Regions from separate parts of the Bacillus sp. UNC322MFChir4.1 genome, predicted to be linked through region 2. Evidence: riboswitches for the same ligand, from Rfam matches in the RefSeq annotation. Region 2 holds a riboswitch; each other region holds the start of a gene.
The links. A riboswitch is a leader RNA that binds a small molecule or an ion and turns the genes downstream of it on or off. The one in region 2 is predicted to bind thiamine pyrophosphate.
Positions count from the first base shown of each region.

Region 1: linked by a shared signal. The riboswitch ahead of thiM (hydroxyethylthiazole kinase) and the one ahead of tenA (thiaminase II) in region 2 are both predicted to bind thiamine pyrophosphate.
Region 3: linked by a shared signal. The riboswitch ahead of BR72_RS23165 (MTH1187 family thiamine-binding protein) and the one ahead of tenA (thiaminase II) in region 2 are both predicted to bind thiamine pyrophosphate.

Region 1 is NZ_KN050813.1:22,785-25,946, forward strand. It holds gene thiE (thiamine phosphate synthase) at 10-666, opposite strand; gene thiM (hydroxyethylthiazole kinase) at 685-1,491, opposite strand; TPP riboswitch at 1,563-1,672, opposite strand; gene BR72_RS23210 (DNA topoisomerase III) at 2,087-3,162, shown strand, end outside.
Region 2 is NZ_JQKQ01000024.1:93,856-97,017, reverse strand. It holds gene BR72_RS11210 (SH3 domain-containing protein) at 1-464, opposite strand, end outside; TPP riboswitch at 1,020-1,127, shown strand; TPP riboswitch at 1,187-1,287, shown strand; gene tenA (thiaminase II) at 1,374-2,069, shown strand; gene BR72_RS11200 (ABC transporter ATP-binding protein) at 2,038-2,781, shown strand; gene BR72_RS11195 (ABC transporter permease) at 2,778-3,162, shown strand, end outside.
Region 3 is NZ_KN050813.1:12,266-15,427, forward strand. It holds gene BR72_RS23155 (ABC transporter substrate-binding protein) at 1-966, opposite strand, end outside; gene BR72_RS23160 (ABC transporter permease) at 963-1,763, opposite strand; gene BR72_RS23165 (MTH1187 family thiamine-binding protein) at 1,711-2,031, opposite strand; TPP riboswitch at 2,138-2,240, opposite strand; gene BR72_RS23170 (AraC family transcriptional regulator) at 2,291-3,162, opposite strand, start outside.

The DNA.
Region 1 (3,162 bases), on a different contig from region 2:
AACGTTTGTTTAAATTTTTTTCACTTGCTCAGCCAATTTCTTCGCACTATTATAAGGAGACTCCGCTAAACTAATCGCTGAAATCACCGAAACACCATCTGCCCCTGCTTCAACGACAGAAGCAGCATTTTCAATTGTAATCCCACCAATACCGACAATCGGAATTCCAATGCCACTTTCACGGAAAAAACGCAATCCTGCCGTTCCTTGTACCGCTTTTGCATCTTTTTTCGTGTTTGTTTGAAAAATCGGTCCTACTCCTAAATAATCGGCACCATTTTCAATCGCAAAACGAGCTTCTTCTATTGTATGAGCGGATACACCAATGATTTTATCGCCCATTTTTCCACGTACGATCTGAATGTTTTCATCATCTTGCCCAACATGAACACCATCTGCATCTAACGCTATTGCTAATTCCACATCATCATTTACGATGAATGGAACATGATACTTTTTACATAATGATTGTAGCTGCCCTGCAAATGTATACTGGTTTTCTTCCGTTAATGCTCCGTCACCTTTTTCACGATACTGAAAAAGGGTAACTCCGCCATCAAGAGCTTCTTTCATAACTTGTAATGGATCTTTGCTGCAATTATTACTTCCCATAATAAAATACACTTGTAGTAACTCAGACATACGTTGTTTATCAATCCGTGCCATTTCTCTCATCCTTCCTTATCAAACCTCTTCAACATTTCCATATCGTTCAACGTCTTCTGCAGTAACGTTTGCTAACTGATTTAGAAATTCAATTTGGAAACTTCCCGGTCCTTGCTTAGCTGTTTTACTTGCCGCAATTTCTGCCGCTACACCGTAAAATGCTACCGCCGCAACAGCTGCTTTTACGTAATCTTTTTCAACTGCCGTAAACGCTCCGATAACAGATGTTAATAAACACCCTGTTCCTGTTACTTTCGTTAAAATAGGATGACCATTACGAAGAATAAACGTTCTTTCCCCATCAGTTATAACATCTTCTTTTCCAGTAATAACGATAATGTTACGTAGCTGCCTTGCTGCTTGTTTCGCAACGGAAACAACATCACCATTTCCTCCCCCTGCATCAACCCCTTTAATCTCCCAACTCTCATCAATAACATTTGCAACCTCTGCTGCATTGCCACGGATGATTGCTAGCTTTACTTCACTTGGAATATACCTTGCCACTTCTGTTCGATACGAAGTTGCCCCAGCACCGACGGGATCAAATATAATTGGTACATTATGATTATTTGCTGACTTTCCAGCAATAAGCATCGCCTCTACTTCTTCTTGGCGAAGTGTCCCCATATTTAAAACGAGTGCTCCCGCAATACTTGCCATTTCAGCTACTTCTTCTTTTGCGTATGCCATCACAGGCGATGCACCTAATGCCAGTAATCCATTGGCAGTAAAATTTGTCACGACGACATTTGTAATATTATGAACGAGCGGATTTCTTTCTCGTACTGTCTCAACTACTTGGGCAATTTCTTTCATTTTCATATGTATCTCTCCTTTTTTATAATGGGAGATATAGCAAAAAAGACACTTTTGCGCATGCAAAGTGTCTTCATAATGTGCTCTTACACTCTCCCTACGCTGGCATTATCCAACAGGTTCAAATGGTCAACGACGGAGTAGCCGTACTCTCAGTTTGCATCCGCAAACTCCCATGTGTTTTCTTATTCATTTACTTCAGAGTCTACTCTGATTCTGTTGAAATAACAAGTTGAAAAAAGATGTAAAAACCCCTTTTTTAGATGGGCGAGAGCAACTGGCCGTGTATTTGAGCGGTCAGGACCTGTTCCTACCACGGCAACGTTTAAAACAAAGGGAGACAGCGAGTGCTGGGTATATTTTATTTTCCTTGCCGAAATTTTACATAAAGAAAAAACATAAAAGACCCCTTTTTTTAGGATGGCGAGAGTAACTGGCCATGTATTAGAGCGGTCACAGGCGGTGTTTAAGGCATTTCTGAAGCTAGTTAAAAATGGAACACTTATATTTCATAACAACGGATACGAATCTTCGGAATAACTGAATCCGAAAGGGATGTATGCTATAGTTAACTTACGGAAATTGAAAGGATGTTTGAAATATGGCAAAAAGTGTTGTAATTGCTGAAAAACCTTCTGTTGCACGTGATATTGCGCGTGTATTGAAGTGCGATAAAAAAGGAAATGGTTACATTGAAGGAAGTAAATATATTGTTACATGGGCTTTAGGGCATCTCGTTACATTAGCAGATCCTGAAAGTTATGATGTGAAGTATAAAAAGTGGAATCTTGAAGATCTTCCAATGCTTCCGGAACGTTTAAAATTAACGGTGATTAAGCAAACTGGCAAGCAATTTAATGCTGTGAAAAGTCAATTGACTAGAAATGATGTAAATGAAATCATCGTAGCTACAGACGCTGGTCGCGAAGGAGAATTAGTAGCTCGTTGGATTATTGATAAAGTGAGAATTAATAAACCGATTAAACGTCTATGGATTTCATCTGTTACCGATAAAGCGATTAAAGATGGTTTTGCAAACTTGAAACCTGGTAAAGCATACGACAATTTATATGCTTCAGCTGTTGCCCGTTCGGAAGCTGACTGGTATATCGGTCTTAACGCAACACGTGCATTAACTACAAGATTCAATGCACAATTAAATTGCGGTCGTGTTCAAACACCTACTGTAGCAATTATCGCAGGACGTGAAGATGAAATTAAAAACTTCAAAGCACAAACATACTATGGCATTGAAGCACAAACAACAGAGAGATTAAAGCTCACTTGGCAAGATGCGAAAGGCAATAGCCGCAGCTTTGATAAAGAAAAAATTGATGCGATTGTAAAAAAATTAGGAAACCAAAATGCGACTGTAGTTGAAATTGAGAAAAAAGCTAAGAAGTCATTTGCTCCTGGTCTTTACGACTTAACAGAATTACAACGTGATGCAAATAAAATCTTTGGTTATTCCGCAAAAGAAACGTTAAATATTATGCAGAAACTGTATGAACAGCACAAAGTATTAACATATCCGCGGACAGATTCACGTTATATCTCATCTGACATCGTTGGAACACTTCCAGAACGTCTGAAAGCTTGCGGAATAGGTGAGTATCGTTCTTTAGCTAATAAAGTTTTAACGAAACCAATCAAAGCTTCCAAATCTTTTGTTGATGA
Region 2 (3,162 bases):
ATTGTTCCATTATGTACAATTTTATACCATCCTTCTCGTTCCTCTTGAACAGTAACAAATTTCCCATTTGGTAATACAGTAATAATTTTAGATTGTGTATTTGGTTCAGTGCGAACGTTTAATACATCTGTATTTACGATATACTGATTCCCACCATCGTGTGGTTTTGTTAAAGAAATTGCTTCTTTTTTGACATAGCCAGTTTTATTGTGAGCGTAAATTTTATACCATTCATTCGTTGTTTCAAGAATTGTAACGGGAGTGTCACGTGTAATGCTGTCAATAACAGAATCTGCCCCATTAGGACTATTGTACATTTGTAATGTTTCTGTTTTTACATAACCAATTTTGGTTTTTGCTGTTTGCTCTGCTGCTGCGGTATGTACATTAGATTCTGCTATAGAGGGAAGCATAGCGGCAACTGTTACAGTAGTTGCTGTTATTGCTGCGACTTTTAAATTCATATATTCATAGACCTCCTTATGTAATAAGCTATTATGAATGAAATCATAATATAAAGCTGTTGAGTTTGTAATATATTTGTTGATTCAAGACAAGTAAATATTTTTTCTCTATATACAAGTTAAAAAATCGACTTAAGGAGAGCATCTGGATGAGCTCCTACCGCACAAGCTATGCTATATTCTGCATAGTGGCGACTTACATGTCGAAAGATTTAAATGGATATATAATAAAAGGATAGCAGATTTATAGCCGTTCTGGAAATAGATAGAAGAAATTCATTTTTTTCTGAACTTACAGTATGTTTTTGAAATATTTTCGTAACTACTCATCCATACATTTCATTTAGAAGTTTGGTAAGAGGTATTATTCTAGTGAAAATAAAAAAGGCCCTAACTACTCCTATACATAGCCAATCCCTCCCAGGCCATGAAGAAATGCTTTTCTGTCTTTTTTTCATAGAGGGACTGAGTAGTTACATATTTTCTTTTGTTTAATTCAAAATGAAAAGAGTTGCCGATGAGATATGGTGATGGTATACTGACTATGTTAAATGAATATACTGCTAGGGGAGCTAGTGTTGCTAGCTGAGAGTAGACCGATAGTCTTTGACCCTTGAACCTGATCTAGATGATGCTAGCGTAGGGAAGCAATTTGGACGATATAAATAACGTCCCCGTTTCTTTATGCATAGAAACGGGGATTTTTTCTTAACAATTTTATAGAACACCACTAGGGGTGCTTAAAAGCTGAGAGAGGTAAAAACCTTAACCCTTATAACCTGATCTAGGTGATGCTAGCGTAGGGAAGTGGAAACAACAAATGAGTTTTTCTTTTGTTTGCTGTGGCCACTTCTTATATGGAAGTGGCTTTTTTATTTGGAAACATACATACAGGAAGGGGAAGCGGAGATGACATTTTGTGAAAGACTATTTGAAAAGGTGCAACCTATTTGGGAGAAGAGTCACAATCATCCATTTGTAACAGGGATGGGAGATGGAACGTTAGAGAAAGATAGATTTCAATATTATATTGTTCAAGATTATTTGTATTTGTTAGATTACGCAAAGCTATATGCAATTGGTGTTGTCAAAACAACAAATCCAAAAGTGATGGCGAAATTTGCTGAACAAATTGATGGAATTTTAAATGGGGAAATGACGATTCATAAACAATATGCAAAACGCTTAGGAATTTCTGTTGAAGAGATGGAATCCGCAAGGCCATCAGCTATGAATCTAGCATATACAAACTATATGATGTCTGTTTCTCAAAACGGTACACTGGCTGAGCTAATTGCAGCATTGCTTCCATGTATGTGGAGTTATTGGGAGATTGGAAAGCGTTTAAATGCGATTCCAGGAGCACGCGATCATGAATTTTTTGGTGAGTGGATTCAAGGATATAGCTCTGAGGAATACGGGAATCTTTGTGTATGGTTAATTGATTTATGTAATGAAATTGTAATTGGGAAAACAGAAGAAGAACGAAATCGTTTAGAAGAGATCTTCTTATATTCCAGCCGTTTTGAATATTTATTTTGGGATATGGCATATCGTAAGGAGATGTGGGGGTTTGAAGAGCAAGAACATACTACAATTTCATAACGTTTCTTTCCATTATGATGAGAAACCGATTATAGAGGGTCTTAATGCTGCAGTACAAGAAGGGGAATTCATTAGTATTATTGGGCCAAGTGGCTGCGGGAAAAGTACATTGTTTCGGCTTATTACGGGACTTGAGAAAGAAAATGCTGGCACGATTGATGTAATGGGAACAACTCCTGTTGGCTATATGCCGCAAAAAGATATGTTACTCCCGTGGCGAACCATTATTGAAAATGCAGCTTTGCCTCTTGAATGCCAAGGAATGAAGAAAAAAGAAGCGCAAATGAAAGCACTAGAGCTGCTGGCGCAGTTTGGACTGCAAGGATATGAAAAGAAGTATCCAAAAGATTTATCAGGCGGAATGCGGCAACGCGTATCGTTTATTCGGACGTTGTTAACGGGAGGCGACCTCTTACTATTAGATGAACCGTTTAGTGCACTTGATGCATTAACGAAGGCATCTCTGCAAGAATGGTTGTTTGAACAATGGAAACATTGGCAAAAAACGATTTTGTTTATTACACACGATGTTGATGAAGCGCTGTATCTTTCTAATCGTATTTTTGTCGTAACAGAGCAGCCAATTACATCATTAACTGAGCGAGTTGTACCCCTTGGACAAGAGCGCTCTCGAAAGGATTTGCATCGCCTGGAAATGCTGGCGTTAAAAGATGAACTTATTGGCATGTTGCAAAGACAGGTGCTTGTATGAAGCGAATTATAGATTATGTTCCGGCTATTATTGTAACTGCTATTTTGCTGATTGGATGGGAAATAGGGGCACGGATTCTTGATGAAATGTACATTTTGCCGTCTCCAAGTGCCATTGTTCGAAAAATATGGGATTTGCGGGATATATTGCTTACGGTGCATTTACCAGCAACGCTTTCTGTTACAGTGATCGGCATTGTCATTTCTATCGTATTAGGCGTTGGGTTAGCGATGTTGATGAGTATGAGCTCATTTGCTGAGAAGGCATTTTATCCGCTCTTAGTTGCTTCACAAACGATTCCCGTTACAGCTTTAGCACCATTATTTGTTTTATGGTTTGGTTATTCGATTTGGAGCAAGGTTGTTGTCACAGTACTGATTA
Region 3 (3,162 bases), on a different contig from region 2:
CGTAAAGGCCGCTTTCACATCAATTTTCTTTTTAATGACTTTATTGTCATATAAGAAATTCATATAATTCGTCCATACTTCTTCCTTCTGTACTCCCCACGCTTTCGCATCATCTTGATATTTCGTACTTAACCATTTTTGGCTTTCTTGTACAAGCTCTTTATTAATGTCCGGTACATTTTTAATTAAAATATCCGCTGCTTCTTTCGGTTCTTTAATTGCAAAGTTATAGCCATCTGTTGTTGCGTTCATAAACTTCTTCACAAAGTCTTTATCTTGTTTTACATGTTTTTCACTAGTAATAATAACAGGACTATAATAATCTAATGCTGGATTTAAATCTTTTAACATAATCGTGTTCAGCTCAATGCCTTTTCTCTTCGCTTCAATACCATCCCAGCCATAATAGATCCACTCAAAATCAGCATCACGGCCAATCGATTTAAAGAAATCTGTTTGTCCAAGCACAACTTTTTGCACTTTATTATAGTCTGCTTGATGCTTATCCATAACTGTTTTTAATGTCGCTTCTTCAGCCGGTGCTCCCCAACCGCCATATCGTTTTCCTTCAAATGCTTTTGGAGATGTGATGTTATCCTTTTTTAAAGATGCAAATGCAGATGTATTATGTTGAATAACCGCACCAATTGATACAACTGGAATATCTTCAACCCTTGCTGTTGTTACGTTCTCTTGATAACTTACACCAAAATCAGCTTTACCTGATGCTACCATTTGTTCAGCAGACGTATTTTCACCTGGCTGAATAATTTCTACATCTAACCCTTGTTTTTTATAATACTCTTTCGTCTTTGCTACATATAAACCAGTATGATTTGTATTTGGAAACCAATCCAATACTACTGTTACTTTTTTCTCTTTACTTTCTTCTTTCTTGCCTGCTGAGCAGCCTGCAAATGTAAATAATAACGAAGCTGCTAATAACACTTTTAACCCTTTTTTCATTTTCTCCCATCCTTTCTGTAAACCCACGGTGCTGTTAGTCTTGCCATAAATTCAACAATAAAATACAACAGTAGCGTCACGCAGACAATAACAGCAGCAATTCCAAACACACGAGCTGTTAAAAAGGATTTTGTTGCCCTTGTCAGCATAACACCTAGACCTTCACTTGCACCAAGCCATTCCCCAATAATGGCTCCCATTACGCTATATGTAACAGCAATTTTTAATCCCGAAAAAAAGTATGGCAATACTGCTGGAAATTTTACTTTTTGATAGACTTGCCACTTACTTGCCCTCATGGTTTGCAGCAGCTTTAGCATGGATTGATCTACCGTTTGAAAACCTTCTAAAATACTAAGTGTAACGGGAAAGAAGCATACGAGAATAACAACCATTACTTTTGGCAGCATTCCGTAGCCAAACCAAATAATAAATAAAGGTGCAAGTACAACAATCGGAACTGTTTGTGAAATTACTAATAGCGGATTGATTAACACACGGAATAACGGAATCACATCCATAATAATTGCAATGCTCGTTCCAAGTATAATGGCAAAAAATAACCCGATAAGTACTTCTTGCAAAGTCTGCACTGTATTGGGAAGTAGTAAATCTTTCATGTCGATAAGTTCATGTACAATTGCAGACGGCTTCGGCAAAATCCACGGTTCAATATGGAATATCGAAACTGCTCCTTCCCATATTGCGATGAGAAGGAACAGCCAAATTGTCGTAATTGCTATATTAGATTTCTTCTGTTTTTTCATATTCTTCACGATACTTCCATACTTTTTCATCAATCGTTACGCCTGTGCTTGGGCGATAATGGATTTTAATAGAAGTAACCACTTCTTCTGCCCCATCATCGATGCAAGCTTGCTGCGCACGTTTAATAATATCAAGAAGCTCGTTTAAATCCCCTTCCATTGTCGTTTCCATCGCGCCAACTTCATAGCGCACACCTGACTGCTGAACAACTTCAATCGCTTTATCTACAACCGCATATACATCTTTATGCTTCGCTTGTGGTACAACTGAAAATGAAACTGTAACTTGCTGTGACATACTAAATTCCTCCCCATATTAAATAAATTTCATACAAAAAGAAAAAGCTTTCCTGCCGCAAAGCAGGAAAGCTTTATATACAAGTTATCATAGAATAACAATTGCTACGATTCTTGATACAACTCCCTACGCTGGCATTATCCAGATCAGGTTAAGGGTCGATGTATTGTTACATCCTCTCAGCCACATAGGCTCCCCTGTTTCAATTCGTTTTCATTGTAGCATGGATTATTTTTATGAACAAACAAATTTATTTTTCCTAAGTGGCCCGTGAAATAATTTCTTGTTCATCAAGTAAGAACTTCAAGCTTGATAAAGAGATTGTTTGGAAATTCTCTTTCGACATACGTTTTCGATAATGCGTAGGTGTTTCTCCAGTCACTTTTTTAAATATGCGGCTAAAGACTACTAAACTGCGAAAACCCACCTGATAAGAAATGTTTTCTACCGATTCATTTGTCATTGAAAGTAAATACGCTGCGTGATTAATGCGCACCCTTAAAAGCCAGTCCTTCATGCTCATCCCGAAATGACTGTGAAAGACCCGCGAAAGATGGCTTCGATTGACCGCAAGATGATTTGCCACATCACTTACTGTAATTTCCTCTACATAGTGTTCTCCAATATATGTCATCGCTTCAATCGCGAGTCGTGAAAATTTTTGTTTTACAGATGGTGAGAATTCGCCGCCATCTGTAAGTAATAATCTTAAAAAACGATAGGTCAGCTCATTCAACTTTAATTCATCTTCTAATGTACCCTGGGAGTAATTCATACACTCCAAGATAATATCCGAATATTGTTGAATGTTAGTTGCGGTAACAGAGTAGTTATCTTCTTTAAAACTCGAATAATGAATAATTTCCTCTGCGACCTTCCCGCCAAATGACAGCCACGCGTATAACCATGGTTCTTCTCCATCCGAGCGATAAAAGGTCGACTCCCCTGGAGGAATGAGAAAAATATTTCCTTTCTGCAATGAATATTTTTCATCTTTTATATAGTACGTTCCTTTTCCATCCAACACGACATGAATAATGTAGCTGTTACGTACAGCTGGTCCAAAAGTATGAAAAGGCAGTGTTTTTGAAAAACCACAAAAATCAAAATAAAGTTCGCCTGAGAAGTGAT